DNA from 2 places in the Pontibacillus yanchengensis genome. Region 2 is predicted to be linked to the other one. Evidence: riboswitches for the same ligand, from Rfam matches in the RefSeq annotation. Region 2 holds a riboswitch; the other holds the start of a gene.
What was found. Region 2 has a riboswitch for glycine ahead of gcvT (glycine cleavage system aminomethyltransferase GcvT). Riboswitches for the same ligand answer to the same signal wherever they lie in the genome.

Region 1 (16,153 bases), on a different contig from region 2:
TGGGAGGCATGATTCACACCGAGCAAAAAGATGGTTTCACCATTGAGCGAGGCCCAGACTCTTTATTGGCACGTAAGAAAAGTGTGTTCCGTCTGATTGAAGAAGTCGGCATGGAAGACCATATTGTTCCGGTATCTACAGGGAAGTCCTATGTTTTAGCGAAAGGAAAACTCAATGAAATACCGCACGGTTCCTATATGGGCATCCCAACTCAAGTAAGTCCCTTTTTGTTCTCAGGCCTTTTTTCACCACTAGGTAAACTAAGGGCTGCTGGAGACTTTGTGAAAAAGCCTTCAAAACCAAATGGAGATCAATCGCTGGGGAATTTCTTCCGGTATCGGTTAGGGGATGAAGTAGTCGAGAACTTGATTGAACCTCTTTTATCTGGAATTTATTCTGGAGACATTGATCAATTAAGTTTAATGGCTACTTTTCCAAACTTTTACGAACTTGAGCAAAAGCACGGAAGTATTATGAAAGGTTTAAAACAAACCGTTCCGAAGAAGAAAAAGTCTGATAAGAAACCAAGCGTGTTTCGTACCCTTGATACTGGATTGAGCTCACTAGTAGATGCAGTTCACTCGAAATTGGATGAAGGAACAGTACAGTTAAATACTGCAGTTGATCATATTGAGAAAAAAGAAGAAGGTTATCATCTTCTCTTAAGCTCAGGAGAGGTGGAGTATGCAGATAGTGTTGTTATCACCACGCCTCACTACCGAGTGCAGCGCATGCTTACCCAGTATGACTTCATGGCCCCATTAGGGGATATGCCAGCAACCTCTGTTGCGAATGTGGCACTAGCTTTTGATCAATCCGCTATTCAAAAAGATATTGATGGATCAGGCTTTTTAGTATCACGAAATAGTGACTATCGAATCACTGCCTGCACATGGACGCATAAAAAATGGCCCCACACGACACCAAAAGGAAAAGCCTTACTTCGCGCATATGTAGGGAAGCCTAATGATCAGGAAGTCGTGTCGCTATCAGATGAGGAAATAGAAGAAATTGTCCTGAATGATCTTAACAAAACAATGAACATTACCAAACCACCCGAATTCTCCGTCATCACAAGATGGAGGAACTCAAGAGCACAATACACTGTAGGCCACAAAGAACGCATGGAACACATTGAACAATCTTTACGAGATAAACTTCCAGGTGTGTACTTAGCTGGAGCTTCCTACCATGGCTTAGGTGTACCAGATTGTATCGATCAAGGTGAAGAAGCAGTTCAGCGCGTTTTACAATATTTAAGTTCTTGATGGATGTCTTGAGTACCCACACTTTATTAGTGTGGGTTTTTTGTATTGGTGGGAGTGGTGGAGTATTGGAGTCTGGTAGATAGTGTGAGTGTTGGGAAGCGACGGATAAGGGAAAGAAAGCAGCGGATAAGAAAACGGGAAGAAACCCAAGCATATCGATAGAAAACCCACACATATCAGGAAGAAACTCACGCATATCAAGCAGAAGCCCATGTGTATCGATACGTCCCCCCCCTCCCTCTATTACCATAACTCACAATTTCATATTGCGTTATTACCAAAAGACTAGTAAAATTTTAACTATGAAAACGGTTTCAAGTTCGTGATTTTACTAATGAGCAGGAGGAGTTTGTTTTGCCAACTATTGAGGATGTTGCAAGGCATGCCGGCTTGTCGAGGACAACGGTTTCAAGGGTGATTAATGATCAACCTTATGTATGTGATGAGAAGCGGCAGCGAGTAGTGGGTGCGATGAGGGATCTTGGGTATGTGCCTAATTCATCGGCTCGGAGACTTCGTAGTCAAAAAACCGAGACGATTGCCATTCTGCTACCACGCATTACCAATCCTTTTTTCAGTCATATGATTGAAGCAATGGAAAAGAAAGCGTCTGAATGGGGATATCAGGTTATAATATGTCAAACGCACTACTCTTCACAAAAAGAGCTAGATTACTTAGAACTAATACGTACCAAGCAAGTGGATGGTATGATTATGACTTCTGTCCATAATGAATGGTCAGCTATAGAAGAATACTTACCTTCAGGACCGATTGTGTTATGTAATGAAAATATTGAGGAAGCTAATACCTCAATCATCTATATTGATCAACAAGAAGCTGCCTATGATGCGACGACACATTTAATTGAACAGGGATGTCAAAAGCTTGCTTTCCTAAGCGGGGGGATGGATAGCTCCATTTCCTTATCTCGTCGTAGGGGATTTATGAAAGCGGTTCAAAAACATAATGTTTCTTTTGTGGAGCATGAAGACTTTAATCAAGCTGTCGATGTAGAGAGTGGACGTGGAATCTTCCAATCTATCCAACAGGAAGATTCTGATATTGATGGAATTTTTACCGGGTCTGATGAAGTGGCTGCTGGTATCATCTATGAAGCCATGAATAAAGGGATTAGTATTCCTGATGATTTAGCAATAGTTGGTTTTGATAATCAGACGATTTCTAAGCTCATGAACCCTTCGATTACAACGATTGAGCAACCGGTAGTAGAGATGGCCGAGAAATGTGTAGAAATTCTCATTCAACAGATTGAGCAACGTGGAAGACATAAACGTGAGGACTATATATTTCCTCACACTTTGAAAAAGCGTTCTTCTACCGCAAAACCTATGGCAATCCCTATGTAAATAAAAGTGTCTTTGAAGCAAATTGCTTCAAAGACACTTTTTTATAGTACGCTAAGCTATAAAATTCAATGCATGTGTATAACTAAAAAATGATGTGGTCAAGTCCGGCTCCAGCGCCCACGATTGTTATTGCTCCCCGTGTTTCCTTCATCTCCTACGGAATCAGGTGAAGTTCTGGGTTGAAGGAGGTACGATTAAGATCGCTGTATCGTGCAGCACCAGCGAACGGACCTACATCCTGTAGGTTCGCCTCAAGCAGTAACATCGAACCGACCCACGTCGAGTGGGCCGCAGCATATACGTCCCTAAGCGGGCGCCCCGAGCTTTTGTTCTCTTAATTAAGGATGCTTACTCTTTCTTTATGAGAAATTCAAGCATAACTGTTATATAATAGTAAAAAGCGGATAGCATTGCGCTATCCGCTCATTAAGGGAAAGTCTTTGTAGTTGTTTGTATGTGTAATGTAATGGCAATTTTACTAAGAAGGTGTTTAGAGTCTAGGCTGAGGGGCAACATGGACTATAGAAATAGTGTGTGCCTATCTTGCTGGGTCGTCACAGTTTTCGCAAAGGTTACCGTAGCAATCTGCTTGCTCCTCATAAGCATTTCCGCATTTTGCGCATTTTTTGTCCGGTAGGTTTTTGAAAAATTCAAGAGCGTTCATCATAATTGAAAATCCCTCCAATGAGTTTGTGTATATTTATTGTATTACAACAGATTTAAAATTACAACCATTTGTATTATAACAACTTGTACTTTTTTTATTTTTCTGTAAATTTACTGATATACTAGGATTGAAGCGTAATAACAGTACAAGTACTACAACAATTAATTATAGGAGGCAGGACAATGAAAGTAACAGTGAATGGATTTTGGGGAGGATATCCCGCAGCTAATGGAGCGACGTCTAGTTACATTTTTTCATCGGAAGGCTTCACTTTATTAGTGGATTGTGGAAGTGGTGCCTTATCTAGATTGCAATCCAAAATGGATGTAATGGATTTGAACGCCATCATTATTTCCCATTATCACTTTGATCATATAGCTGATATTGGTGTGATGCAGTATGCTTGGAAGGTCCAGAACATACTGGCAAAGACAAATAAGCAATTGCCGATTTATGGTCACAAAGAAGATGAAGCTTCCTTCCAAACGTTAAGTCATGAATTTACAGTAGGTATGCAGTATGACCCTACTCAATCCATTGAAATCGGCCCTTTTACACTAACGTTTCTTAAAACGAATCATCCAGTACCATGCTATGCCATGAATATCACCGATGGAAAACATACAGTCGTGTACACAGCAGACTCAAGTTACAATGAATCGTTTATTCCATTCAGCAAGGATGCTGATTTATTAATTACGGATAGCAACTTTTATGATGGTATGGATGGGTCAAAGCCAGGCCACATGACAAGTACAGAATGCGCGCATATTGCTAAAGAAGCAAATGTCAAAGAACTGTGGCTTAGCCATTTACCACACTTTGGTGATGTGACAAAGCTTCAAGATGAGGCCAGTAAGAAATTCGACGGTACGGTTCGACTGTGTGATGAAGGGTTGACTTGGGAAACCGAATAATCTAGGTCGATGAGACCATTAGAATTGAAGGTACAACTTCTTTCAAGTACAATAAGAAAAGGAATGGTTGACTGAATTGAAGGAGGAAACTGGTTATGATGCTATTTGTAGATAATGAGGGTATTACAGATCCACGAATTAACCTAGCGATTGAAGAGTATGTATTGAAGAATTTAGATATAGACAATAACAATACATATCTCCTGTTTTATATAAACGAGCCTTCTATTATCATTGGAAAAAATCAAAATACGATTGAGGAAATTAACACCGATTATGTGGAAGAGCATGGCATCCATGTTGTTCGTCGCTTATCTGGTGGGGGCGCTGTATATCACGATTTAGGAAACTTGAACTTCAGTTTCTTAACGAAGGATGACGGCAACAGCTTTCATGATTTTGCTAAGTTTACAAAGCCTGTTACAGATGCTCTGCAAAAAGTAGGTGTGAAGGCAGAGCTCTCTGGACGAAATGATGTCCAGCTAGAAGATGGTCGTAAAATTTCAGGAAATGCTCAGTTTTCGACTAAGGGGCGCATGTTCAGTCATGGTACGCTTATGTTCGATTCTGAGATTGAAAACGTTGTTTCAGCTCTTCGTGTGAAATCTGAAAAAATCCGCTCGAAAGGAATTAAGTCGATTCGCAGTCGAGTAGCAAATATTTCAGACGAGGTGGATGAAAGCATGTCCATGCAGGCGTTTAAGGACATGCTTCTAAGATATATTTTCGATGTTCAATCAATAGAAGAAGTTCCACAATATAAGCTAACAGAAGAAGATTGGAAGAAGATCTACGAGCTTTCTGAAGAACGCTATCAGAAGTGGGAATGGAACTATGGAAAATCTCCTGCAGCAAACATTCAGCACTCTCATCGCTTTGATGGTGGTACAGTGGACGTACGTCTTGATGTAAAAAAAGGAAACATTGAGAATGCGAAGATTTATGGAGACTTCTTTGGTGTAGGGGATGTAAGCGAAATTGAAAATCGCTTAATCGGAACACGTTACGATCGTTCCTCTATCGATGAGGCGATTCAAGACTTGGATATCTCCCATTATCTTGGTCGTATATCCCGAGAGGATTTTCTTTCTCTAATCTATTAATAAAAAAACGTGTGAAGCAGGGCGGAATCAACCATGATTTCGCCTCTTTTTCATAAAAGTGGCCCTTGCGCATTTCCTAATATTTAGCTCCAGCGCCTACCTCTCCTCAGGGTCTTAAGCAAATCCTCTCTGTGGCAAAAATCGTCACTAAAAGGCTTTGCTTAAGCCTCGGAGTTGAGCGAAGCGCCCCGAGAAATTTTTACAAAGGGGATTAAGGTATGCATAAAATAGCGATAGTAACAGGTGCAAATGCAGGTATGGGTTTAGCTACGACTACTCAATTAGCTAAACAAGGTATACATGTTGTAATGGCTTGTCGAAATGAAGCAAGAGGACAGGCCGCACTTGAGGTGGCTAAACAGGATAGCCAATCAGAAGCAATTGATTTAATGATCTGTGACTTAGGGAACTTGGAAAGTATTCGATCATTTGCTAGTGAATTCAAACAACGTTATGGCAAATTAGATATTCTTGTGAATAATGCAGGTGTTGTTCATTTAAAACGAGAGGAAACGGAGGATGGTTTCGAAGCACAACTAGGTGTGAATCATCTAGGGCACTTCTTGTTAACGAATTTACTTATAGAGTCCTTACAGCGTGCAGAGGCTGGTCGAATTGTTGTTGTGTCATCTGGAGCTCATAAGTGGGGGGAAATTCATTTTGAAGACCCTCATTTAACCAAAAGCTACAATGTTATGAAAGCATACGGTCAATCGAAGCTTGCAAATGTGTTGTTTACGAAAGAGTTGGCAAGAAGACTTCAGAATAGTAGTGTTACGGTTAATGCTGTTCATCCAGGTGCTGTGGCTACTAGTCTCGGTGTGAATAGAAATACAGGCTTTGGTAAGCGTGTTATGATCTTTCTAAGCCCATTCTTTCGAACACCTGAAAAGGGAGCAAGTACTGCCATTTATTTAGCAACCAGCCCTGAAGTGGAAGGGAAGAGTGGCGACTATTACTATAATGAATCCATTGTCCCTATTACCAATAAGGCAAATGATGAGCAACTGGCAAAAATGTTTTGGGAATGGAGCGAAAAGGAAGTAGGGTTATAGCTTCTATTTTTAAAATAGCTTTATAGACTAATATATACAGTTAGAAGAATCAGTAGGTGAAATCATTTTGGAGATTGTATTAATTATTATTATCAGCGTATTAGCTGTTGCCATTGTATGGGATGTGTTGTTCCTACTTCCTACAAGATGGTTGAAGGTAGAGCGTGTGAAGTGGGATAGTAAGGCTAAAAAGAAGGTTATCCAAATTAGTGATCTTCATATTAAGCATTTACGTGTGCCTATTACAACACTTAAACAACTGATTGAAGATGAACAGCCTGATTATGTGTTTTTAACAGGAGACTTTATTGATAAAAATGAAAAAGAATTCCCTAAGCTAGAGCGCTTTTTAACCATGATACAGCAAACAGGTGTGGAAACGTATGCTGTACTAGGCAATCATGATAGGTATATTGAAGAGGTTCATAAACTGGAAGAAATTTTAGGTAAGTATCAGGTTCATTTGTTAAAAAATGAGTATGTAGAAAAAGAGGATTTATTTATTGTAGGAATTGATGACTTTTGCCAAGGACATCATGATATAAAGCGGAGTTTCCAATTTTCCAATCCTCTTATTAAAGATATTCTTGTTTTGACCCATGACCCTGACATAGTGGATGATTTGAAAGAGTCTTATACGATGCTTGTTTCAGGCCATCTGCATGGAAAACAGGTGAACGTCCCTTATTTATTTAAAGTTGCCGACATGGGAAGATTAGCAAAAAGGGGGATTTACAAAGGCCAGCATGTACATTCAAATGGAACATTTTACATTTCAAAAGGAATCGGTCAATCTCGCTGGAACATTCGCTTCATGGTTCGAAGTGAAGTTACGATTCATGAGTTATCGTAAAGAAAATCGCACACGCCTTGTTCACCTCGGGCAGAGGCATTAGAGCTAGACTTGTAAGCAGAATAAACCTTATACTATTTAAAAAACTGCTCATCCCTTGTTATTGGGATGAGCAGTTTTTTAGATCACTCTATTCTTTATAAGAGGATATAAAGAATTTATATAGACTTCCATCCTCATCGTCTTCTGCGTGATTGTCGATATACTCTCTTATATATTCATTTAACTGCTTCCAGTTTTCATAACTCAGCTTCTTTTCCACCATGCTGAATTAGTAACGCAGCAGGAATACTAGAATACCAAGAGAAAACTCTCCCAATCTTATCTTGATGATTGAAACGATACCTAGTTTTTCGTAAAGGGAGGCTAAGTGTTGTGGCTCTCTGGAGCAACTTCCAATGATTTCAGAGCAAGAATCGAAACAGGAGCGCCTTTTAATATAGGAGCGAGTTGTTGAAATTAGGATCAACAATTGAAAAATAGGAGCGACAACCAAATATATGCACCAATAGTGCTACAACGGGATCTTGGAACTTATGATTTTTCTATTTCAGAGAGTTTTAGCCTAACAATAAGAAAATGAGCTGGTAAGTTTTCTATATTGACCATTACATAGAAGCCTGATACCATAACCTTTATCGCAACTGCATATATGCAACGAGTGTTATGGGTGACACTATAACAGGAGCAAATTCTGGAGAGACCGTTTAAACGGCGCCGAAGGGTTCACAATCTCAGGCAACCGGACAGGATTGTTAGATGTACTTAAAAGTAGCTTAGTATGTTTGACGACTGCCTGAATGAGATTGGATGTATGGATTCCAATCTTTTTTAATGTCGAGGACAGGTTAAGAAAAGATAAGACTTATTAGAACAAATCAAATAGACGAGGTGACGCAACATGGAAAATCGACGCGCAGTAGTCAGTGTTCTTGGTAAAGACCAAGTAGGAATTATCGCAAAGGTTACAACTGTTTTATCTGAAAAAGAGATAAACGTGTTAGATATTAATCAAACAATCGTGGAGGATTTCTTTACGATGATGATGATTGTAGACGTAACGCAAATTGAGGATCTCGATTCCGTTCGCCAAACATTAAATGAGATTGGCGAAGAGCTCGGTGTCAAAATTAATCTACAGCTTGAAGAAGTCTTTCAAGCTATGCATCGAATATAAGGAGGGCGATTCACAATGAATATCGGATTAGATGAAATTACAGAAACCGTACGCATGGTTCAAATGGAAAACTTAGATATACGCACGGTTACTATTGGAATCGATCTCAAGGATTGTGCGGATGCAGATTTCTCAGCTATGCAAACACGTGTGTATGATAAAATAGTGAGCTATGCAAAAAACCTAAAGCCATATGCTGAGCAGGTGGAAAAAGAGTATGGTGTACCAATCATAAATAAACGAATTGCGGTTACTCCTATTTCGGAGTTACTTGGCAATGCAACAAGAGAACAGGCGATTGAACTGGCGAAAACATTAGATAAAGCAGCAGCGGATATAGGTGTTGATTTTATCGGAGGCTATTCAGCTCTTGTTCATAAAGGAGTAACAAAAGGTGACCAAGTGTTGCTAGATTCCTTGGCAGAGGCATTGACCGTAACAGACCGCGTTTGTGCATCGATTTCTGTAGCCACGACAAGAACAGGTATTAACATGGATGTCGTTAAACAAATGGGTACGATTATTAAGGAAGCTTCTGAAAACACAAGAGACCAGGACGGCATCGCATGTGCAAAGCTAGTTGTTTTCTCAAACCCAGTAGAAGATAATCCATTTATGGCCGGCGCTTTCCATGGTACAGGTGAAGGAGACGCCGTACTGAATGTAGGCGTAAGTGGACCTGGGGTTGTATTAAATGCACTGAAAAAACACCCAGAAGCAGATCTCGGTGAAGTCTCTCAAGTGATTAAGAAAACCGTCTTTAAAATTACGCGCGCTGGAGAGCTAGTTGGGAGAGCCGTTGCGGATCAACTCGATGTGCCATTTGGTATTTTAGATTTATCCCTTGCACCAACAAACGCATTGAACGATAGTGTAGCAGAAATCCTAGAAGAGATTGGTGTGGAACGTGTTGGAACTCACGGGACTATTGCCGCTCTAGCACTAATGAATGACGCTGTGAAAAAAGGTGGAGCTATGGCTAGTTCGTATGTAGGTGGATTAAGCGGTGCGTTTATTCCAGTCAGTGAGGACAATGGCATGATTCAAGGAGTGAATGATGGCTCCCTGACGTTACCAAAACTAGAAGCCATGACCTGTGTGTGCTCAGTTGGACTAGACATGATCGCTTTATCAGGAGAAGCATCTGCCGAAACGCTCTCAGGTATTATTGCAGACGAAGCAGCCATCGGGATGATCAACAAAAAAACAACAGCTGTACGAGTGATCCCAGTACCAGATAAAGAAGAAGGGACAATGGTTGAGTTTGGAGGTCTATTAGGCCGAGCCCCCGTAATGGGAGTTAATCCTTTCAGTTCTGAAGGATTTGTGAAGAGAGGCGGAAGAATACCGGCTCCATTACAATCGTTGATAAATTAATGCTATTAGGAAAGCTCGCATGTGTATTCTGAATAGAATGCACATGCGATTTTTTTGGAGAGAAAAAGAAACAAGGAATCGAGCTAATACACGTGAACGAAAGAAGGGACAGTGGGTCAATATAAGTAGGATGGAAGAGAGCAAAAAGCGATCTGAAGCGAGCATAAGTGGGTTGGAAGAGAGCAAAAAAGCAACCTGAAGCCAGAATTAGTGATGATAACACATAATTTGAAAACGCTTCATACGAATAGCTTGCTAGAAAGTTGTCAGTATTTTATAATAAATATGAATTTAACTCAGAAATGAATGACTATTCATTCACAATTAGGGGGAACATGTTCATGAATTTAAGTGATCAGTTGTCGATCACCACAAGAAAGAATCCCACCAAGACGGCTTATATTTTTCAGGATCAAGAAACAAGCTATCAAGAGCTAGAAGGTTCTATAACCAAGTTTGCTGCTAGTTTGAGAGAGCTTGGCTATGAAAAGGGAGATCATATTGCACTTGTAACAGGCAATAGCCCTTATTTTATGATTGGATTATATGGCGCACTACGCTTAGGGTTAACTGTAATACCTATCAACCCGATTTATACTGCAGACGAAATGAGTTATATTTTGAAAAATGGTGACGTAAAAGCTGTTATTACAATGGATTTGTTTGTTGAAACGTTTGAGGAAATGGCACATGACTTACCTTTAATTGAACATTATATCATTGCTGAGACAAGCCAAGACTCTAATTGGCAGCAAAGTCAATTAAGCGATAGAATGAAATCGTTTACAAACCTTGTGAAGGAAGGATCGCTTCAATTTGAACGTCCAACCATCGATGAAGAGGATATTGCTGTCATTTTGTACACTTCAGGAACCACAGGGGCTCCAAAAGGCGCTATGCTCACTCATAAGAATATTTATTCCAATGCGAAAGATGTAGCAGACTATTTACAATACGATACAAATGATAAGGTCATTGCAGCGTTGCCGATGTTCCACGTGTTTTGCTTAACGGTTTCACTGAACGCACCGTTGATGAATGGTGGAACTGTCATTATCGTACCTAAATTCTCTCCTCAAGAGACTTTCCAAGTGGCTAGTAAATGGGAAGCTACTGTATTCGCGGGTGTTCCTACCATGTATAATTACCTATTACAATCAAGTGAAGGTCATACAGAGGACTTTAGTAGTGTGCGCCTGTGTATTTCTGGTGGCGCATCTATGCCGGTTGCTTTATTGCAGGAGTTTGAGAACACCTTTAATGTCATGGTTTCAGAAGGATATGGGTTATCAGAAGCCTCTCCAGTAACATGTTTCAATCCACTTGATAGACCACGCAAAGCTGGATCTATTGGACAGAGTATATGGAATGTTGAAAACCGGGTTGTGGATGAGCTAGGAGAAGAGTTGCCACCAGGTGAGGTTGGAGAATTAATCGTTCGCGGACCAAATGTGATGAAGGGCTATTATAAACTCGATGAAGAAACTGCTGTAGCCTTGCGTGATGGTTGGCTTTACACTGGGGATATGGCTGAGGTCGATGAGGAAGGATATTTTTATATTGTCGATCGTAAGAAAGATATGATTCTAGTAGGAGGGTATAATGTTTATCCAAGAGAAGTGGAAGAAGTGTTATACAAGCATCCAAATATTACAGAAGTAGCAGTCATTGGAACACCAGATCCAAATCTAGGAGAAGCGGTACAAGCCTTCGTGGTACTAAATGAAGCCTCCGCTGTTACAGAACAAGAACTGGTGGATTACTGTGCTGGCCACCTCGCTAAGTACAAGCTTCCGACATCCATCGAGTTTTTGGATGAATTGCCAAAGAATACGACCGGTAAAATTTTAAGAAAGAGCTTACGCCAACGTGTTACGTATTAATATATGGGAAAAGGATGTCCTGGAGGGGCATCCTTTTTTGTTTTCTCCAAACAAACCTCACATATTCCGAGAATACCTCTATGGTGATCTTTATCCTATTTTCCCTCTCTTAACGATACAAGGATTCTATATTTAATGACAGAAATTTTCAAAAAACCCTTGAAACAAAGTATATTTTCCTGTAAATTTTAATACATAAAAGCGTAGAAGCGTAAAAGTGATAAAGTAATTAAAGGGGGAGAAACAAATGAAAAAGTGGTTAGCACTTATTTTAATTGTAGGTTTAATTTCATTAGTAGGTTGTGGAAGCTCTGAATCTGGTAATGCGGAGGCTTCTAATGATAAAGAAAAGCAAAAAGAGACATATAAAATTGGTGTAACACAAATCGTTGAGCACCCATCATTAGACGCTGCACAAAAAGGGTTCAAACAAGCATTTAAGGATGAAGGTGTGAAAGCGGAATTTGACGTACAGTTGGCGCAAGGGGATGCGAAGAATAACCAAACCATCGCCAAAAAGTTTGCAGGTGACGATGTGGACTTGATTTTTGCAAATTCAACGCCAAGTGCACAGAGTGCTCTAAATGTTACAAACGATATTCCAATTGTGTTCACTTCTGTAACGGATCCAGTCGGTTCTAGTTTAGTAGAATCAATGGAAAACCCGGGTGGAAATGTAACTGGAACAACAGATACACATCCTGATGCGGTACCAAATACAATTGATTTTATTAAAGAAACAGGAGCGAAGAAAGTTGGAATGATTTATAATCCAAGTGAACAGAACTCGGTAGCTCAGGTTAAAAACGTGAAGAAGCTAGCTGATGGAAAGCTAGACATAAATGAAGCAACGGTTACATCTACAGCTGAAGTGAAACAAGCTGCAGAATCGCTGGCTGGTAAAGTAGATGCATTTTATATTATTACAGATAACACCGTCGTGAGTGCGCTTGAGTCTGTTCTTCAAGTAGGACAACAGCAAGACACACCAGTCTTCGTAGGAGAATTAGATTCTGTTAAACGTGGTGGCTTTGCAGCATACGGATTTGATTACTTTGATATCGGTTATGAAGCTGGACAGAAAGCCTTGAAGATCCTAGAAGAAGGAAAAAACCCAGGCGAGATTCCAGTATCTTACCCACAGAATTTAAAGCTACAAATCAATAAAGACGCAGCTGAAAAAATGGGTGTAGATCTTAAAGATGAATGGAAGAAAGACGCCGAAGTGATTGAGCCGTAGAGGAGGGAAAGTATGGTTAGTGCATTATTTGGAGCAATGGAATCAGGACTAATATACGCGGTTATGGCGTTAGGGGTTTACCTTACCTTTCGCATACTCGACTTTCCCGACTTAACGGTAGATGGGAGCTTTGTCACTGGAGGGGCTGTTACCTCTGTCATGATTGTAAGTGGTATCTCTCCTGTTCTTGCAACGATTGCAGGTGGAGCGGCTGGTTTCCTGGCAGGGTGCGTCACTGGCCTGCTTCATACGAAAGGAAAAATCAACTCATTATTAGCGGGGATTCTCATGATGATTGCGCTGTATTCCATCAATCTTCGAATTATGGGAAGGCCCAACATCCCCCTTTTAAACGAAACAACAGCATTGAATCAAGGGCGCTCCTTATGGGATGCGATGCAGTTGGATAGCATTCTAAGTTCACCATTCAAAGCTATGGGCCTTTCTTCCTTTTTACCGACAAGCTTTTTCATTCTGGTGAGCATCGGTATCGTCGTTATCATCGTAAAAAAAGCACTAGATTGGTTCCTTCACACGGATAATGGTCTTGCGTTACGAGCTACGGGAGATAATGCGAAGATGGTAAAGAGCTTTTCAGCAAACACAAGCAACTATGTTATTTTCGGCCTTGGGCTATCCAATGCCCTTGTTGCGTTCAGTGGATCGCTAATTGTTCAGTATAATGGATTCGCTGACGTCGGTTTAGGAATTGGCATGATCATTGTAGGTCTTGCTTCGGTCATTATTGGGGAAGGGATCTTTGGAAAAAAATCCATTGCAAGAACAACCCTAGCCGTGGTGTTGGGAGCCATTGTGTACCGCGTTATTTTAGCTGTTGCGATGCAGTTAGAGTTCGTGAAGGCTAGTGACCTGAAACTTATCACAGCTATTATTGTAACGGGCGCACTCGTACTGCCGAACATGTGGAGCAGCTGGCGTGAGCGATCGGAACGTATGAAAAAGCAAAAGGCCATGCAGCAAAGTTTAGATGAGGAGAGGAGGAATGAAGTTGCTACAGCTCAAACAGATTGAGAAAGTGTTCTACCAGGGAACACCAGATGAGAAAAAAGCCATCCAAGGACTATCACTAACCTTGAATGAGGGGGATTTTGTTACCGTCATTGGAAGTAATGGCGCAGGCAAATCGACGCTACTGAATATGGTAGCTGGTGTATTATTTCCTGATGAAGGCATGATTTCAATCGATGACAAAAATGTAACCTTCGTTCCCGAGCATAAACGAGCCAAGTGGATTGGGCGTGTTTTCCAAGATCCGATGTCTGGCACAGCACCCAACATGAGTATAGAAGAGAATTTAGCCCTTGCCTTAGGGCGTACAAATAAAAGAGGACTTAGACGAGGTGTAAGCTCCAATCGCAAAAAAGAGTTTCAGCAAACGTTAACCGATTTGAATGTAGGCCTAGCCAACCGACTCCACACCAAAGTTGGCTTACTGTCAGGAGGAGAACGTCAGGCGTTATCCTTACTGATGGCTACATTTACAGAGCCGAGATTGCTGCTTCTAGATGAACATACAGCAGCATTAGACCCAGCCAGAGCTGAGCATATTACCAATATCACACAAGATGTTATCCGAGATAATAACTTAACAACGCTCATGGTCACCCATGATATGGAACAGGCACTGCAGATGGGGAATAGACTTGTGATGATGGATGAAGGACAGATTATTTTTGAGGCAAATGAGGAAGAGAAGAGACAGATGAGCGTTCAGGATTTAGTTGAGAAGTTTCAGCAGATTAGAGGAAAAGCGCTTGCTGATGATAAGACATTGCTTCATAAATAATGATAAAGAGGCTATCCAGATGGATAGCCTCTTTTGTATTAGTAACATAAGTTCTGTCGCTCACACGTCTAGCTCCCGTGCCCAGCAACTAGCAAACCTCCTATTTCTCCTTACGATAAGTCAATATCTAACGCTTGCGCTTTTCTTTAGTTCACCAGACCCATTACTTGATCATATACTCGGTCTTTATCAAAACCTTCTCCCATTGGGAACTTGGCTACTAGGTAATTTTTTTCATCAATTAGATAAGCATAGGAAGTATGAACAATATAATCAGTGCCGTTATCTTTAAATAAAAAACGGAATGGATCAGCTAATTTTTTTGTGTCGTCTAATGAACCTCGAAGGAATGTCCAAGCTTTATCGTGATCTGCATTATATACTTCCATATATTTTCTTAGGCGTTCTGGTGTATCATTTTCAGGATCAATACTGATGGTAAGAAATTCAACTTGATCTCCGTACACACCATCTGATTTAAATTGTTCCTTTAAATGCATCATGCGTTGTGTTGTTAACGGACATACATCGGGGCAAGCTGTGTACATAAATTCTACAATACGGACTTTTTTATCCATATCATCCAGATTATATGTTTCTCCATAAGGTGTTGTCATACTAACATCCGTAGGAAGTTGAACTCCTGCATCCCGCCAAAACTCTAAGTAGCTAATACCAATTCCGACTCCTACTACTAAAATTGAGATGAACAATATATACCATTTTTTTCGCATCTCTGGTCCTCCTTGCATCATAAAAGAATCATGATTTCATACTTTAATGATACAAGATTTTCCTATGAAAAAGGCATGCAATTGGTGAACAACTAATGACAAAAGTATGGCTGAAAATTGAATACGTACTAACAAACTTAGTACAATAGAAGTAGCAGAGGAGAGGGATACGAATGAAAAAGGGCATTCTTGGATATGGCATCTTTTTAGCCGTCCTTTGGTTATACTTTAGTTTTCTTTATGATCTAGAAACATATTCTAATTCAAAATATGCAGCATTTAGGCACGCATATTACTTTACCCAGACAACATTCACATGGGTAGTACTTTGGGCGGTACTACAGTCTGCCTTTCATCATACATATACACAGATTATAGAACGGAATTTTGGAAGGGAATGGGTTCGTTCTTTAGTTTATGGAGCAAGCTTGGCACTGGGATTTCAATTAATTTCCTTACCCTTAGATATACTTGGTTATGGAATGGCACAATGGGCTGATGTAAATCATCAACCGATCAAGGACTGGCTAGGGGAGTGGGGAGTAAAATCTCTTTTCTTTATTCTCATTATTAGTGGTCTCGTAATAGTAGCGCGAATGTGTATGATGAAATTTCGCCGCTACTGGTGGCTATCGATATGGATGATTGCTCTACCGATTTCCTTGTTTCTCTTGTATATTCAACCAGTATGGATTGATCCAATT
Region 2 (16,153 bases):
CTCCCTCCTTTTCTTGGGCATAGGAAATGACAGAAGAAAGGTTGTTTAGTTTCACTTTCATTTCACCTACGGACCCTGACTGAGTAAAAATATCTTGTATCTCTGTTTCAATATTATCAATGTCTAATTTCTGCAATATGGCATCTAGATTTCCGACTACTCGTTGGAACAAATGAATTTTTTCATATAATAAAGATAGAACATGCTCTTCAATGGTATCTTGAATAGCAAAATTGTATATGTTTACATCTTCTTTCTGACCAAAACGATGAATTCGTCCAATTCGTTGTTCTAATCGCATCGGATTCCAAGGAAGGTCATAATTGATCATATTATTGCAAAATTGAAGATTTATGCCTTCACCGCCAGCTTCGGTAGCAATAAGGACCTGGGCTTGATTTTGAAAAAGTTGCTTCATCCAATCCTTTTTACTTCGTTTAAAGCCCCCTCTAAATGGAACGGAGGTAATGCCATGTTGTTGCAAATACCATTGTAAGTAAAATTGCGACGCACGGTATTCAGTAAAAATAATAAACTTTTGGTCCGTTTTAGAAATGAGCTCAACAACTTTTTTAGCCTTCGCATGGTGAGGCATTTGCTGGATGTGAGAAATCATCTCTTGTAACTGTTCCGCACGAGTTGGATGGATCTCTTCATTTTTTAGCATGTTTTGAATGGAGAGGAAACAAGCTTCTCTACTAGAACATAACTCTCTTAAAAGAGTAATGTTCGTAAAGGCCATCCCTCCACTAGAGATTTCGGTTAAAAACTTATATGCTTCTTGTTCTTCTTTTGTGAATTCTATATTCACAGTCTCTACGTGTCTCTTCGTCCAATCTACACCTGTTTCATCTCGTCGGTTACGAACCATTACTTTATTGACCAGGGATTTTAAGTGATGGTCATTTGAGAGTTGATTCCTATTTTTACCGAACCTTTTAGTGAAGTCTTCATAATTACCCAAATGTCCTGGTTTTAAAATAGATACAAGATTGAATATATCTATTAAGTGATTCTGTACAGGTGTTGCGGTAAGTAGTAAGCAATATTTTTTCTTAAGCTTTTGCACAAATTCATAGTTTTTGGTTTTATGATTTTTTAATTTATGCGCTTCATCAATAATGACCATATCGTAATCTGTATCTAAGATGAGATCGCGGTGAGGTGCCCTTTTTGCCGTGTCCATAGAGGAAACAACAACATCATATCCCCATATATGGGTTTTTCGTTGTGCTGCTGCTGGAATATAAAATTTTTGATTCATCTCTAGTACCCATTGATTGACTAAGGAAGCGGGGGCCAAAATTAGAACTTTTTTGACGAGACCTCTAATCATATATTCCTTTAATATCAATCCAGCCTCAATCGTTTTACCTAAACCCACCTCATCAGCAAGAATGGCACGACCGTTCATTTGCTCGACAACTTGTTCTGCACATGCCAACTGGTGAGGTAGAAAATCTACCTGAGGTAAATATTGAGGGGATGTAAGGCCCTTAAACTCTGGTGTAGATAGTTGTTTTGATGTTTCATAGGCCATTTGAAATAAATCCCATGAACAAAAGGGACCTTCAGACATGAGTTCGTTTTCCAATGAAGCATCAATCGAAGTGTGAAGATCGATGTTTTGGTTCATTCTATTCTCACCTCAAATTATAGATTATTATAGAATATCCTGTCTTTAATAATGGTTTTCAGGTACACACCAAGGAATGCCTATGGTATAATGACACTAATTTATAATCTATTGTTCACATATCTTATGGTTTTTATGATATAGCTACATATTTTTTCTAATTTTCATAATAGCGAATGATTACAAGAGGAGAGACTACTTTTATGGTAGCGCCGAAGGAGCAAGCTGTTGTAGCGAATCTCTCAGGCAAAAAAGACTCTTGTAGGACGCACCTCTGGAGAGTGCCTTTTTATTTAGGGCCACCCAAGAAGCAAGCAGTTTTCATTTTTGATGAATACACTTTACCTAAACTGTGAAACTTTCTGGTGAATGGACAGGGAATAACACTAAGGATGTGGATTCTCTGTTTTTTTATGTCTTTTTTTCAGAAAATTATGACAAGAACTAGACTTGAATACGTTTTGAGTAAAGCTAGAATGGGGGAAAAATGATGTCCGATTTAAAACGAACGCCACTTTATCCTGAGTTTGAAAAAGCTGGGGCGAAAACCGTTGATTTTGGTGGATGGGAAATGCCTGTACAGTTTTCTTCTATTATAGAGGAACACAAAGCAACCAGGACAACAGCAGGGTTATTCGATGTGTCTCATATGGGAGAAATTTATGTAGAGGGCCCTGAAAGTGAAGCCTTCTTGCAAAGAATGTTAACAAATGATGTATCGAAGTTAACTCCAAACAGAGCGCAATATACCATCATGTGTTATGAAAATGGTGGTACAGTAGATGATCTACTGGTATATAAGTTGGATGAGCAAAAATATTTACTAGTGGTGAATGCAGCTAATACAGAGAAAGACTTTAATTGGCTGAAAGACAATCTTGTCGAGGAGGCAATTGTAGAAAATCAATCTGATCACTATGTGCAACTAGCCATACAAGGACCAAAAGCAGAAATGATTTTACAAAAGCTTACCAAAACAGATTTGGCGGAAATAAAATTCTTTCGGTTTAAGCAAGGTGTCTCGTTTGAAGGAGTAGACCACCTAGCCCTTGTGTCTAGAACAGGTTATACGGGAGAAGATGGGTTTGAAATCTATCTCCATCCAGATTCTGGACAAGCTTTATGGCAAGCTATAGTTAGAATAGGAGAGAAGGATGGTTTACAACCTGTTGGGTTAGGTGCTAGAGATACGCTTCGGTTTGAAGCAAATCTTGCATTATATGGACAGGAGCTTAGCTCTGAAATAACCCCCGTGGAAGCTGGACTTTCCTTTGCAGTAAAAACAAATAAAGAAGCAGACTTTATGGGGAAAGAAGTTTTAAAGAAACAAAAGGAAAAAGGACCAGCACGAAAGCTTGTTGGTATAGAAATGGTCGATAAAGGTATTCCTCGTCATGGGTATCCTGTGTATATAGATGAAGAACAGGTAGGTTTTATTACGTCAGGTACTCAATCACCTACGTTAGAGAAACGCATTGGTTTAGCATTATTACCAGTCGCATATATTTCGGAGGGACAAGAAGTTATTGTTCAAGTGCGTAAACGTAAGCTGCGTGCAAAAGTGGTACCAACACCGTTTTACAAAAGATCTTAGGAAGAAAAGGGGGAGGAACATCTATGACCTTTCGATATTTACCAATGACTACTAAAGATAAAGAGTCCATGCTTGATGCTATTGGGGTGAAGTCGACTAATGAATTGTTTCAAGACATTCCAGAAGCGATTCGGTACAATGGCGACCTTCAGATTAAGCCAGCCTTAAGTGAGCCGGTATTAATGCGTGAATTATCACGCTTAGCAAATAAAAACATCAACACCCAACAATATACTTCTTTTCTAGGGGCTGGTGTGTATGATCATTACATCCCTTCCATAGTAAATCATGTTATTTCACGTTCGGAATTTTATACGGCATATACACCCTATCAGCCTGAAATTTCCCAAGGGGAGCTGCAGGCAATTTTTGAATTTCAAACAATGATATCCGAATTAACTGGGATGGAAGTATCGAATTCCTCTATGTATGACGGAGGTACAGCTCTTGCAGAAGCAGTTACCTTAAGTGCCGGACAAACGAAGAAAAAGAAAGTTATTGTATCAAAAGCAATACACCCACAATCAAGAGAAGTCATTCAAACATATGCAAAAGGTCCAAATTTGGAAGTCATTGAAATCGATACAAAGGATGGAATAACTGATATCAAGGCTCTAGAACAAGAACTTGATGAAAATACCGCTAGTGTAGTTATCTCTTATCCAAACTTCTATGGTCAAGTTGAACCGTTAGCTGAGGTGCAGAGACTTTTAGAAGATCACAAAGCAATGTTCATTGTCTCAAGTAATCCACTTTCTTTAGGGTATCTCACCCCACCAGGAGAGTTTGGTGCAGATATTGTCGTCGGGGATACACAGGTATTTGGCATACCAGCACAATTTGGGGGGCCACATTGTGGCTATTTTGCAACTACAAGCAAATTAATGAGAAAGGTACCTGGTCGTCTCGTTGGACAAACAAAAGATGAGGAAGGCCGAAGAGGGTTTGTTCTTACTTTACAAGCTCGTGAACAACACATAAGACGTGATAAAGCTACCTCTAATATTTGTTCCAACCAAGCCCTGAATGCCTTAGCTACATCTGTTGCTTTAAGTGCCTTAGGAAAACAAGGACTAAAAGAGATGGCCTATCAAAATATGCAAAAAGCTCGTTATGCATTTGCTAAACTTCAGGAAGCTGGTATGAAGGTTAAATTCAAGGGTGCATTCTTTAATGAAGTTGTATTGGATTGCCAAAAATCAATTAACACAATCAATCAAAAGCTTCAGGAAAAAGGGTATATTGGCGGTTTCGATCTTGAATCGACAGATCCTAGTCTTAGCGGTTGTATGTTAATAGCTATTACAGAAATGCGTACAAAAGAAGAAATCGATGCCTTTGTCACAGAATTGAGGGATATACATGTTGAATGAAAACTTTCCACTGATTTTTGAACGTAGTCAAGAAGGTCGTATGGGATATAGTTTACCTGATTTAGATGTACCTGAAGTTGATATTGAACTGGATGAACAATATGTTCGAAAGAGTGATGCTGATCTACCTGAGGTAAGTGAGCTTCAAATAATGCGTCATTATACAGCACTATCGACACGAAACCATGGTGTTGATTCAGGTTTTTATCCATTAGGCTCTTGTACCATGAAGTATAATCCAAAAATCAATGAAGATGTAGCTCGTATTCCGGGTTTTAGTCACATACATCCATTACAAGACGCAAATAGTGTTCAAGGTGCTTTAGAGTTAATGTATGATCTCCAATCCTCTTTAGAGGCAATTACAGGTATGAACACTGTTACACTTCAGCCAGCTGCAGGAGCTCATGGTGAGTGGACTGGGTTGATGATGATTCGAGCTTTCCATGAAACAAATGGAGATTATAATCGTACCAAAGTTATCGTTCCAGATTCAGCGCATGGAACGAATCCTGCTTCAGCTACAGTTGCAGGTTTTGAAGCGGTAACAGTAAAATCCAATGAACAAGGATTAGTTGATTTAGATGATTTAAGAAGAGTCGTGGATGAGAACACCGCTGCGTTGATGTTAACAAATCCGAACACGCTAGGATTGTTTGAAGAACATATACTAGAAATGGCCGAAATAGTTCATGGTGCTGGTGGTAAATTATATTATGACGGGGCAAATTTGAATGCAATTCTAGGGTACGCCCGTCCTGGAGATATGGGATTTGATGTAGTTCACCTTAATTTGCATAAAACATTTACTGGTCCCCATGGTGGTGGTGGTCCTGGTTCTGGCCCAGTGGGGGTTACCTCAGAGTTAGAACCTTATTTACCTAAGCCGCTATTAAAGAAACAAAATAATCGATTTGTATTTGAAGATAATCGACCTCAATCAATAGGGAGGGTGAAACCGTACTTTGGTAACTTTGGAATCAATGTTCGAGCTTATACGTATATTCGTACAATGGGTCCTGATGGTTTGCGTCAGGTTAGTGAATACGCCGTACTTAATGCGAATTATATGATGAGAGAACTACAGTCAACTTTTGACTTACCATTTTCTCAACATTGTAAGCATGAATTCGTACTATCTGGTAAGCGCCAGAAGAAATTAGGTGTGCGTACGTTAGATATAGCCAAACGATTGCTAGACTTCGGCTATCATCCACCTACCATTTATTTCCCTATAAATGTAGAGGAAGCTATGATGGTAGAGCCAACAGAGACGGAGGCCAAAGAAACACTAGATGAATTTATATCGGTCATGAAGCAAATTTCTAAAGAAGTAGAAGAAAAACCCGAGGTTGTTCAAGAAGCGCCTCACACAACGATTGTAAGTCGATTAGACGAAACAACAGCCGCTAGGAAACCAGTACTTCGTTATACCAGAGATTAGATAAATAAAGATCCTCAACAATACGTTGAGGATCTTTACTATTAACTCTGTTTAATTTTACCGTCCCATTTTTTAAATCCACCTTGTAGAACATGGAGTTGATCGTACCCTTTTTTATGAAGGACGTTAGCTGCTCTTGAGGAACGGGTTTGGTTTTGGCAATACAAATAAACGGGTTTGTCTGGACGTATTTCCTGCAAACGTTGTTTCAATTGGGTTACTGGGATGTTTCGAGCTCCAAGAATATGTCCTGCTTTAAATTCGTTAGGTTCTCGAACATCAATAAGTTGGGCTTTACGGTATCCTTCACGAAATTGTTCTGATGTCAGTGTTTTTAAATAACGGCGTTGATTTACATATCTTATAACGGCAAAGCCGATAATGAGTGCTAATCCTACAATAAAAATCCACATCGTAACTCCCCCTATCTCTCTCATGATTCCTAATCTATTATAGTTCTGTTTGAATTAAGTTTCAAAGTTTTTTTATATAGAAAGTCAAACGTTTGTGGTTTGATTACATTTTCTACGAGGAATTATAACTTACTGTCCAAATTGGTTCAAACGCTTAAGATAACATAGGGAGGATGAATATATTTCCAATTTATTTGCAAATAGTAAATAAGGGATTTGTGGATGTATGTGTCGATTTAAAGGACATATACCTTATATTTTCTTTTATTTTCGTAGATTTTTAAGATTGACAAATCGATTATACTTTGTTCAAAACACAATATATAGTGTAAATTCGTTTCATAGAACACAATATATAGAAACTTTTATATTGAACCAAGGAGATTACTGTGGTAAGTTATATATAGCAAAGTTGAGCGGCTACAAGTGCTGATATTCATCAATAGATGTCGAACTCAACGCATTATTCGCGATAGAGGAGAGATGGTTCATGCAGGCGGTGAAAGATTCACTAAAACATATCAACATAGATCAACTTAATAAAGATATAGGGATGTTTCCTCAAGTTCATCCAGTTACAGATGATATGCATATAACACATTCAGGTGTATCAAGACTTGTAATGCTGGATCGTTACGCATTTAAGGATACGGAGAAAATAACACTAGCATCCGGAGATTTTGTTGTCCTTACCATTAAGGAAGATCCTAAATTCCCCGCTAGAGGATTGGGGTACATACAATCCATAGATTGGGAAACATCAAAAGCTCAAGTTAAAGTTGAATCAGAATTTGTTCATGTATTGGATAATCCAGAAGAAGCGGAAACAGGCATTATATCTCGTTCACTAGATGTAATAGACAAACCGCTTGAGATTTTTTATGAGCAAGTGGCACGAAGGAATGCCACAGGCTTGGCAGAAGTAGAAGTGGATGAAACCAAAAAGCAAGAATGGTATAAGCACTTTTATGAAGAACTTTCAAATCTAAACTTTATTCCTGCTGGGCGTGTATTATATGGAGCAGGTGCTGATACAGATGTTACGTACTTCAACTGTTATGTTATGCCATTCATTCAAGACTCTCGAGAGGGTATATCAGACCATCGTAAACAAGTGATGGAAATCATGTCACGTGGAGGAGGAGTTGGAACAAATGGTTCGACACTACGTCCAAGAAATGCATTGGCAAAAGGTGTAAACGGTAAATCATCTGGTTCTGTTTCCTGGCTTGATGATATCGCTAAGCTAACCCATCTTGTGGAACAAGGTGGATCAAGACGTGGAGCGCAAATGATCATGCAAGCAGATTGGCATCCTGATATTATTGAATTCATTATTTCAAAAATGCAGAATCCACGTATATTACGGTTCTTAATTGAGACCACTGAAGACGAGGGGATTAAGCGTCAAGCCCAATCAAAGTTAAAATTCACACCTCTCACAGAAACAGAGCGAGACATGTATCAAGGAATTGTTAATTATAAAGCGATTGAAGGTCAAGGTGGCTTTACAAATAAAGTGATAGCAGAAGCAGAAGAAAAGCTTCGATTAGGTGGTAACTATGACGTTCATAATTCTGAGTTTCTAACAGGAGCCAACATATCGATATGTTTAACAAATGATTTCATGGAAGCTGTTGAACAGGATGGTTACTATGATCTTCGCTTTCCTGATGTGGAAAGTTACAACCCTGAGGGAATGAAGGCTTACAATGAGAAATGGCAAGAAGTTGGAGACGTACGTGAATGGGAAGCAATGGGATATAAAGTGAAAACACACCGTCGCATGAAAGCGAAGGAGCTTTGGAACTTAATTAATATCTGTGCCACTTATTCAGCTGAACCAGGAATTTTCTTTATTGATAACGCAAATGAAAAAACCAATGCTACAAGTTATGGTCAAAAAGTAGTCGCAACGAATCCTTGTGGGGAACAACCATTAGCTCCATACTCTGTATGTAACTTGGCTGCTGTAAATCTTGCTTCCTTCGCCAATAAAGAAACGAAGGAAGTAGACTATGAAAAGTTGAAACAAACGGTTCAAACAGGCGTACGAATGCAAGATAACGTTATTGATGCAACACCATACTTTCTTGAGGAAAATAAAAAGCAGGCCCTTGGAGAGCGCCGAGTAGGCCTAGGGGTTATGGGACTTCATGACTTGTTAATTTATACAGAAACTGCGTATGGTTCAAAAGAAGGTAATGAAGTTGTCGATCAAATATTTGAAACGATTGCAACTACAGCGTATAGAACTTCTATAGAGTTGTCTAAAGAGAAGGGCAGTTTTCCATTCCTAGTTGGGAAGACAGAAGAGGAGACGAAACAAATTCGTGAGCAATTTATTAATACTGGTTACATGAAGGAAATGCCAGAGGATATACGTCAAGGTATTTTAGACCACGGCATTCGTAACTCACACTTATTAACTGTAGCTCCAACAGGATCTACTGGCACAATGGTAGGAGTCTCAACTGGCCTTGAGCCATATTTCTCTTTCTCTTACTACAGAAGTGGACGCTTGGGTAAATTTATCGAAGTAAAAGCAAATATTGTTCAAGAATACTTGGATGAGCACCCTGAACAGAATCCAAATCATTTACCTGAATGGTTCGTTACAGCGATGAGTCTTTCTCCAGAAGCTCATGCAGATACACAATGTGTTATTCAGCGCTGGGTGGACAGTTCAATATCCAAAACAGTTAATGCTCCTAAAGGCTATAGCGTTGAACAAGTGGAGCAAGTATATCAACGTTTATATCGAGGTGGAGCAAAAGGCGGAACCGTCTATGTCGATGGTAGTCGTGATGCTCAAGTACTCACGCTTAAGGCAGAAGACAATCAAGTAGAAGAACAACAGGAGCTATTTGAAAACGAGCAACCTAAAGTCGTTCTTATGGATACCGTGCATGAATTGGATAAAACGGACGTAACCATCGGATCAGAAGTGGGGAATACATGTCCAGTATGTCGAGAAGGGAAAATTCAAGATGTAGGTGGATGCAATACATGTATGAATTGTGGAGCCCAACTAAAATGTGGGTTATAAGATAGATAACAAGCTTGGAGAAGTACATCTTCTTCAAGCTTGTTTGTTTAGCGTACTATAAAAATGTTGCTTGTGTATAACAGAATAAGTATAGAGGCCGACGTCCGGCTCCAGCGCCCAGCGACTAGCAAACTTCCTGCACCTCCTTACGTTAAGGAAAAATAGAATCGCTACCGCTATTCGTGTTTCCTTTATCTCATACGGAATCATGGGAAGTTCGATCAAAATCGGTGCGTCACGCAGCAACATCGAACTGACATACGACACAGTCTATATGTCGCCGGGCGATTGCGTCTTTATTTATAGAATACATTCATTACCAGCAGTGTTCATTAGTTGTTGGTTCATACTAAATCCTAAAAGGAGTGATTTAGTAATGAAGCCATTCACACCTAATTTGGTGTATATTGAACCAAGAGCTATGGAATACCCTCTTGCACAGGAGCTTTATCAAAAGTTTAAAGATCAAGGGATTGAAATTAGAGAAACGACTTCACATAATCAGGTACGAGGAATACCGGGGGATAACGAACTCCGACAATACGCTAATGCAAAAAACACCTTTGTAATTGGTGTACGGAAAACGTTAAAGTTTGATACATCAAAACCATCAGCAGAGTATGCAATCCCACTAGCAACAGGATGCATGGGGCACTGTCATTATTGTTACCTTCAAACAACATTAGGAAAAAAACCTTATATTCGAACATATGTGAATTTAGATGATATTTTTAATCAGGCACTAGAGTATATTGAAGAACGCGATGAACCCACTCGTTTTGAAGCAGCATGTACTTCAGATATTGTAGGAATTGATCATCTCACACATTCATTAAAGAAGACAATTGAATTCATGGGTGAGCAAGAGAAAGGTCGATTACGGTTTGTGACAAAGTATCATCATGTGGATCACCTTTTAGATGCAAAGCACAATGGACATACTCGCTTTCGATTTAGCATTAATGCAGATTATGTAATTAAAAATTTTGAACCAGGGACTTCTTCATTAGATAAACGGTTAGAAGCAGCTAGAAAGGTTGCTGATGCCGGGTATCCGTTAGGGTTTATTGTAGCTCCCATTTATTTATACGGCGATGACTGGAAACAAGGATATCATCAGTTGTTTGAAAATCTCTACAACCAGTTAAAAGGAAGTTCGGTAAATGAAGAAGATCTTACCTTTGAATTAATACAACATAGATTTACTAAGCCAGCTAAACGAGTCATTCAACAACGCTATCCAAAGTCCAAACTAGAGATGGATGAGGATGAACGGAAATACAAGTGGGGGCGATATGGTATTGGGAAATATGTGTATCCGAACGAACAACAAGAGGATATTCAAAATACGATGAAAGCTTTTATGAACGAATTTTTCCCTAAGAGTAAGCTTTCATACTTTACGTAAGAAATCTTGTCAGCATCCCTAATCTAGTGTATCATTTTAACAAGTTAGAATTTAATGGACGGCAGAATTGGAGGATTATCATGCCAACACCAAGTATGGAAGATTATATCGAACAAATATACATGCTAATTGAAGATAAAGGATATGCTCGTGTTTCAGACATCGCCGAGAACCTTCAAGTACATCCTTCATCTGTTACGAAAATGGTACAAAAACTAGATCGAGATCAATACTTAAATTATGAAAAATATAGAGGGCTAATATTAACAGCCAAAGGGAAAAAAATCGGTAAACGTCTAGTTTATCGTCATGAGTTGTTAGAGCAATTCCTCCAGATTATAGGTGTGAATAGTGAAAATATATACGAAGATGTCGAGGGAATCGAGCATCATCTAAGTTGGAATTCCATAGATCGAATTGGTGATTTGGTCCAATTCTTTGAAGGAAACCCAGAATGTATAGAACTGTTACGCAAAGTACAACAACAAAATGAAGAACAAACCGAGGAAGAATAAAAGCAGCTGGTTTACCAGCTGCTTTTTCTCGTCTAGGAAATTATAAACAGGTCGAGGCTGTGGATAACTTTACTATAGTGATGTGGCCACGTCCATATTCAGCGCCCAGCGACTAGCAAACTTCCTGCACCTCCTTACGATAAGAATCGAATCGCTATCGCTCTTCTTGTTTCCTTTATCTCATACGGAGCAGTCCAGTTTGTACCTCGCTAATCCGGGCGCTTGCGCTTATGTTCTTTGGTTACGTACATTTATTCGAGTGTTTTATTTTAACTTATAAAACAAAACAATCACTCTACAATAGACCTGCTGTCTTATTCCATATAAGAGGCAATAATCTGGAAGATTTGAATTCGAGATAAATTTGGTGATCGCACAGAAAGAGCGTGTACCCGTAGATTTAGTTAGAATAAAGGTGGCCGTGGAACGACTCGCGTCCTGCCGGCCCTACACGACGTAGGGTCGTTCGACGTTGTCACACGATGTGATGATCTTAGTCGAACCTTCCCTAATCATTCTACCTTCTGGGAAAAACACCCTCAGGGGATCTTGCCTATCTCTTTCTCCGGCGCGAGTCTCCTTGTTCCACGGCCACCTTTGCTAGTATTGGGAGGCACGGAAACATTGCGAAGTTAGAGAGGTTGAGGTATTTGACATTTAGTTCGCTGTTTAAAAAATAAAGTTTTATTTGTCCGTAAGATCTACCCAAAGAGGGTTTTTACTAAAAATAAGAGCTTATATGTCCTTTCGGGAGACATACAACATTTGGCCACGGGTCCATAGCCATTACTCGGCTTGGGGTGAAGGGGAACTGCGAGACTCCCGCGGGAGAAAGAGGTTGTGGTGAGACCCCGGAGGGAGCAAAGCGAGTGAGAAGGCTCACCAGCTCACCCGCAGGAAAGCGGGTTGCTTCACCGTAACCCCCTTCCACGTTTCAAGTATCGGACCACTCACCTTTTGAATATATCTCGAACTAAAGTCTTCAAGATAATGGGGCTATTGGGAATACTGAATAATTCATCTCAAAAATAAGAAAGTTCTAATTATCCGCACAAATGACTATAGATAATGATAAATATGTAATAGTTGCGGGGAGAGTGGCTTGTAATGAGGATTGATGGCGTATTCTCTGGTGGTGGTGTGAAAGCTATTGCATTTATTGGAGCTATAAAAGTCGTGGAAGAGAAGGGATATACATTTGAACGAGTTGCTGGAACATCAGCTGGTGCTATTATTTCAGCTTTTATTGCTGCTGGTTATACAAGTGAAGAAATTGGAGCATTATTTGAAGAATTGCAACTAGAGAGTTTTTTGGATCCTCCGATGATGGGAGATTGGTTTCCGTTTTCAAAATGGTTGTCCCTTTACTTTCGGCTGGGAATTTACAAAGGAAAAAAATTAGAAGAGTGGATATACGAGCAACTAGCCAAAAAAGGAATTTATACATTTGGTGATCTAGAAGAAGATGCACTAAAGGTAATCGCATCAGATTTAAGTTTAGGTAGAATGGTAGTTATTCCTGATGATTTAGAGCGGTTATATGGCATTTCTCCTGAGCATTTTTCAGTTGCTAAAGCTGTACGAATGAGTGCAGGGCTGCCTTACTTTTTCATACCAGATCGAATACAAGGAAAAAGTCCAATCAAAAGTGTGATAGTAGATGGTGGGTTATTAAGCAATTTCCCAATTTGGGTTTTGGCATTACCAGATGAGAGAAGAATTCGACCTATTTTAGGGATGAAGCTAAGTACATCAGTAGAATATGTGCCCCCGAAGAAATTAAACAATGCCATAGAGATGTTTCAAGCATTGTTCAGCACAATGAAGAAAGCACATGATGCGAGATATATATCGAAAGCAGAAGCCGTTGACATTATTTTTATTCCGGTTGAGGATGTAGATACAACAGACTTTAATTTATCAGAAGAACAAAAAAGGAATCTAATATCATTAGGGGAAAAACAAGCGGATGCATTTCTCCGAAAATGGACTAAATAAAAAGTGGGACCGTGTAGCGACGTACAAACTGTATGGCGCCTAGAAAACAGCAATCCAATATTGATTTATCGGGAGGGGAAGGACAGGAAGCTTGCTAGTCGCTAGGTCCAACTTTAATAACTTATAACGGCATACACAAACATTTTTCCTACAATGCAAAAAAGATCGAGCACTCTTTATAGAGATGCTCGATCTTTCTTTTTATTCTTGCTACCTTCAATAACTCGAAGCTGTGGTCCGTCTTTTCTTGATTTTGAGGGCTTAGATTTAGGTGCTACTTTATTTTTTATGGTAGAAGGTTTCATTTTACTTGCAATGCTAGAGCTAGAAGAGTTCGTGTTACCATATTTTTGTTTAGATTGACGAACGGCTTTGCGGTAACGTTTCATTTCATTCGATTGTCCACCATTACGTCTGGAAAAGATGAAATATACTATACCTATCACTAGCGCTGCAACACCTGCAGTCATAATTATTTGAGTTAGAAAGCTTTGGGTATCTGTGATCAACTTAAAGCCCATACCGATTATAGCCAGCGTAATAATGGCATAAGTAAGAGGTTTCGCAATATTTCGAAACAATAGGTTTTCCTCCCTTCAGCAATCCATTCAGATTATGAAATGACCTTACTACCTTGTATACCACTTTTTGAAGCGTTTTTATCATTTTCTAAAACTTTTTTAAAAGAGTGAATCGCAACTTCCACTTGCTCATCTTTAGGTTCTTTGGTAGTAAGTAATTGAAGCCAAAGCCCAGGATAACCAAGCACGCGTAAAAATGGAATGTTGCGAACTTTATTGGTAAGTTGGAGCACTTCAAACGATATGCCAATAACAAAAGGTAATAGTAAAATACGATTTACCATTCTCCACCAAAGTGGTTCTGTTTCAATAAATGGCAATAAATAAACAAGAATACCAACAAAAACGGTGAATAATATAAAACTCGAACCACAACGATAATGTAATCTTGAATTCTTTTGTATGTCTTCTACCGTAAGCTTATCGCCATTTTCATACGCATTAATCACTTTGTGTTCAGCACCATGGTATTGAAACACTCGTTTAATTAATGGCGTTAGCGAGATAAGGTAGATATATACAAGAAGGAAAATAAACTTAATGAAACCTTCTAAAAGAACCTGGCCAGTTTCTCCTGGAACAATTCCTCGAAAGAATTCTGCAATCAATGCTGGGGTTAAGGTGAATATTAACTTCCCAAATATAAAAGATAATACGCCTACTGCACCTACACCAATAATCATTGCTAGTTTTGATGTTTCTTCTTCTTTTTGAATTGATTCATCGTCTTCGGGGTCTACATCATATCGTTCTGTCGAAAAGTTTAAGTGCTTTGTACCATTAGCACTTGCTTGAACTAGAGCGACTAACCCTCGTATAAATGGTATTTTCTTTAATCGTTTAGATAGTTTAGAGTCTTTCCGTTCTGTTTCAAAATATTCAATGGAGTTATCATTTCGTCGAATTGCTGTGACATAACCAGATTTACCTGCAAACATGACACCTTCAACAACAGCCTGACCTCCGTATGCTGGTTGGTTTTGTTCACTCATATATCCACCATCCCTAGATGTTTCGTCGTTTCTTCTATTTTACTAGAAAATGGAGCTCACCTCTAGTCCTCTCCGCAAAAAGCATGGATTTTATATTTTTGGGTCATCCTAGGTTATGGAGGTGTATGAAGTGGAACAAGAGCAAAAACAAGTTCAAAATGAGGAATTAGAACAAAATAAAACCGAAAAACCTGTATCATCTTTGTCGAAAGCATTAATTACTGGATTTGTTGGAGGGCTTCTATGGAGTTTTGTTGGAGTCGTAACGTATTTCTTTAATTTCAGTTCGGTATCTGCTGCTTCTTTTATTATACGTTCATGGATTCAAACAGATTGGACTGGTAGTTGGATTGGTGAATTTCTAGGTATGGTTGCAATTGGACTACTATCATTAGGAGTAGCGGTGATCTATTATGGACTTTTACGTAAAACACATGGGTTATTTCCCCCTATCCTTTTTGGTGTAGCACTTTGGTTCATCGTCATGTACTTATTTAATCCTATATTTGCAACTGTACCTACAGTATATGAAATGGATAGCAACACCATTGTAACTACCCTATGTATTTATATTTTATATGGAACTTTTATCGGGTATTCCATTTCTTATGATTATGAGCAGTTTGAACATGGTGCTAGCTAAATCATTATCACATTAATGCTGATTGTGTTATCCTTAAAAAGTGTCGGAAAAATTTCCCCAAAATCCATACAGGGAGAGGAATTATGAAAGAATTGTTATTGTTAAATGGCCCCAACTTGAACCTTTTAGGTGAAAGGGAGCCTGGAGTTTATGGTTCAGTAACCCTTCAAGATATTGAACGTCAGGTTCAAGATGTTTGTAAACACGAGGGATGGCAAGTAAAATCCTTTCAATCAAATCATGAGGGAGAATTAGTAGATGCCATTCACGAAGCGAGACATTCTTCAAAAGGTATTATTTTTAATCCAGGTGCATACACCCACACGAGTGTTGCCTTAAGAGATGCTATTTCGGGTGTGAATGTGCCTATGATTGAAGTTCATATCTCTAATGTACATAAAAGAGAATCGTTTCGTCATACATCCCTTTTATCGCCAGTAGCATGGGGACAGATTGTAGGCTTGGGTCCACTAGGATATCAATTAGCCGCCAAGGCATTTATTGACC

Region 1: another riboswitch for glycine. It lies ahead of GLW08_RS06055 (ACT domain-containing protein); the one in region 2 lies ahead of gcvT (glycine cleavage system aminomethyltransferase GcvT).

What each region holds. Positions count from the first base shown of each region.
Region 1 is NZ_WMEU01000001.1:1,249,983-1,266,135, reverse strand. Features, by position in the region: gene hemY (protoporphyrinogen oxidase) at 1-1,268, shown strand, start outside; gene GLW08_RS06085 (LacI family DNA-binding transcriptional regulator) at 1,623-2,636, shown strand; gene yhfH (protein YhfH) at 3,175-3,300, opposite strand; gene GLW08_RS06075 (MBL fold metallo-hydrolase) at 3,486-4,220, shown strand; gene GLW08_RS06070 (lipoate--protein ligase) at 4,319-5,323, shown strand; gene GLW08_RS06065 (SDR family oxidoreductase) at 5,542-6,378, shown strand; gene GLW08_RS06060 (metallophosphoesterase) at 6,446-7,231, shown strand; glycine riboswitch at 7,916-7,991, shown strand; gene GLW08_RS06055 (ACT domain-containing protein) at 8,133-8,408, shown strand; gene GLW08_RS06050 (PFL family protein) at 8,424-9,785, shown strand; gene GLW08_RS06045 (fatty acid--CoA ligase family protein) at 10,127-11,668, shown strand; gene GLW08_RS06040 (ABC transporter substrate-binding protein) at 11,916-12,908, shown strand; gene GLW08_RS06035 (ABC transporter permease) at 12,921-13,940, shown strand; gene GLW08_RS06030 (ABC transporter ATP-binding protein) at 13,918-14,715, shown strand; gene GLW08_RS06025 (SCO family protein) at 14,862-15,449, opposite strand; gene GLW08_RS06020 (M48 family metallopeptidase) at 15,623-16,153, shown strand, end outside.
Region 2 is NZ_WMEU01000002.1:426,095-442,247, forward strand. Features, by position in the region: gene GLW08_RS09320 (DEAD/DEAH box helicase) at 1-1,636, opposite strand, end outside; glycine riboswitch at 1,813-1,905, shown strand; glycine riboswitch at 1,909-2,015, shown strand; gene gcvT (glycine cleavage system aminomethyltransferase GcvT) at 2,127-3,230, shown strand; gene gcvPA (aminomethyl-transferring glycine dehydrogenase subunit GcvPA) at 3,254-4,603, shown strand; gene gcvPB (aminomethyl-transferring glycine dehydrogenase subunit GcvPB) at 4,593-6,047, shown strand; gene GLW08_RS09340 (rhodanese-like domain-containing protein) at 6,089-6,460, opposite strand; gene GLW08_RS09345 (vitamin B12-dependent ribonucleotide reductase) at 6,951-9,509, shown strand; gene splB (spore photoproduct lyase) at 9,886-10,917, shown strand; gene mntR (transcriptional regulator MntR) at 10,998-11,432, shown strand; gene GLW08_RS09360 (patatin-like phospholipase family protein) at 12,540-13,430, shown strand; gene GLW08_RS09365 (SA1362 family protein) at 13,607-14,011, opposite strand; gene GLW08_RS09370 (DUF1385 domain-containing protein) at 14,044-15,003, opposite strand; gene GLW08_RS09375 (YqhR family membrane protein) at 15,134-15,646, shown strand; gene aroQ (type II 3-dehydroquinate dehydratase) at 15,730-16,153, shown strand, end outside.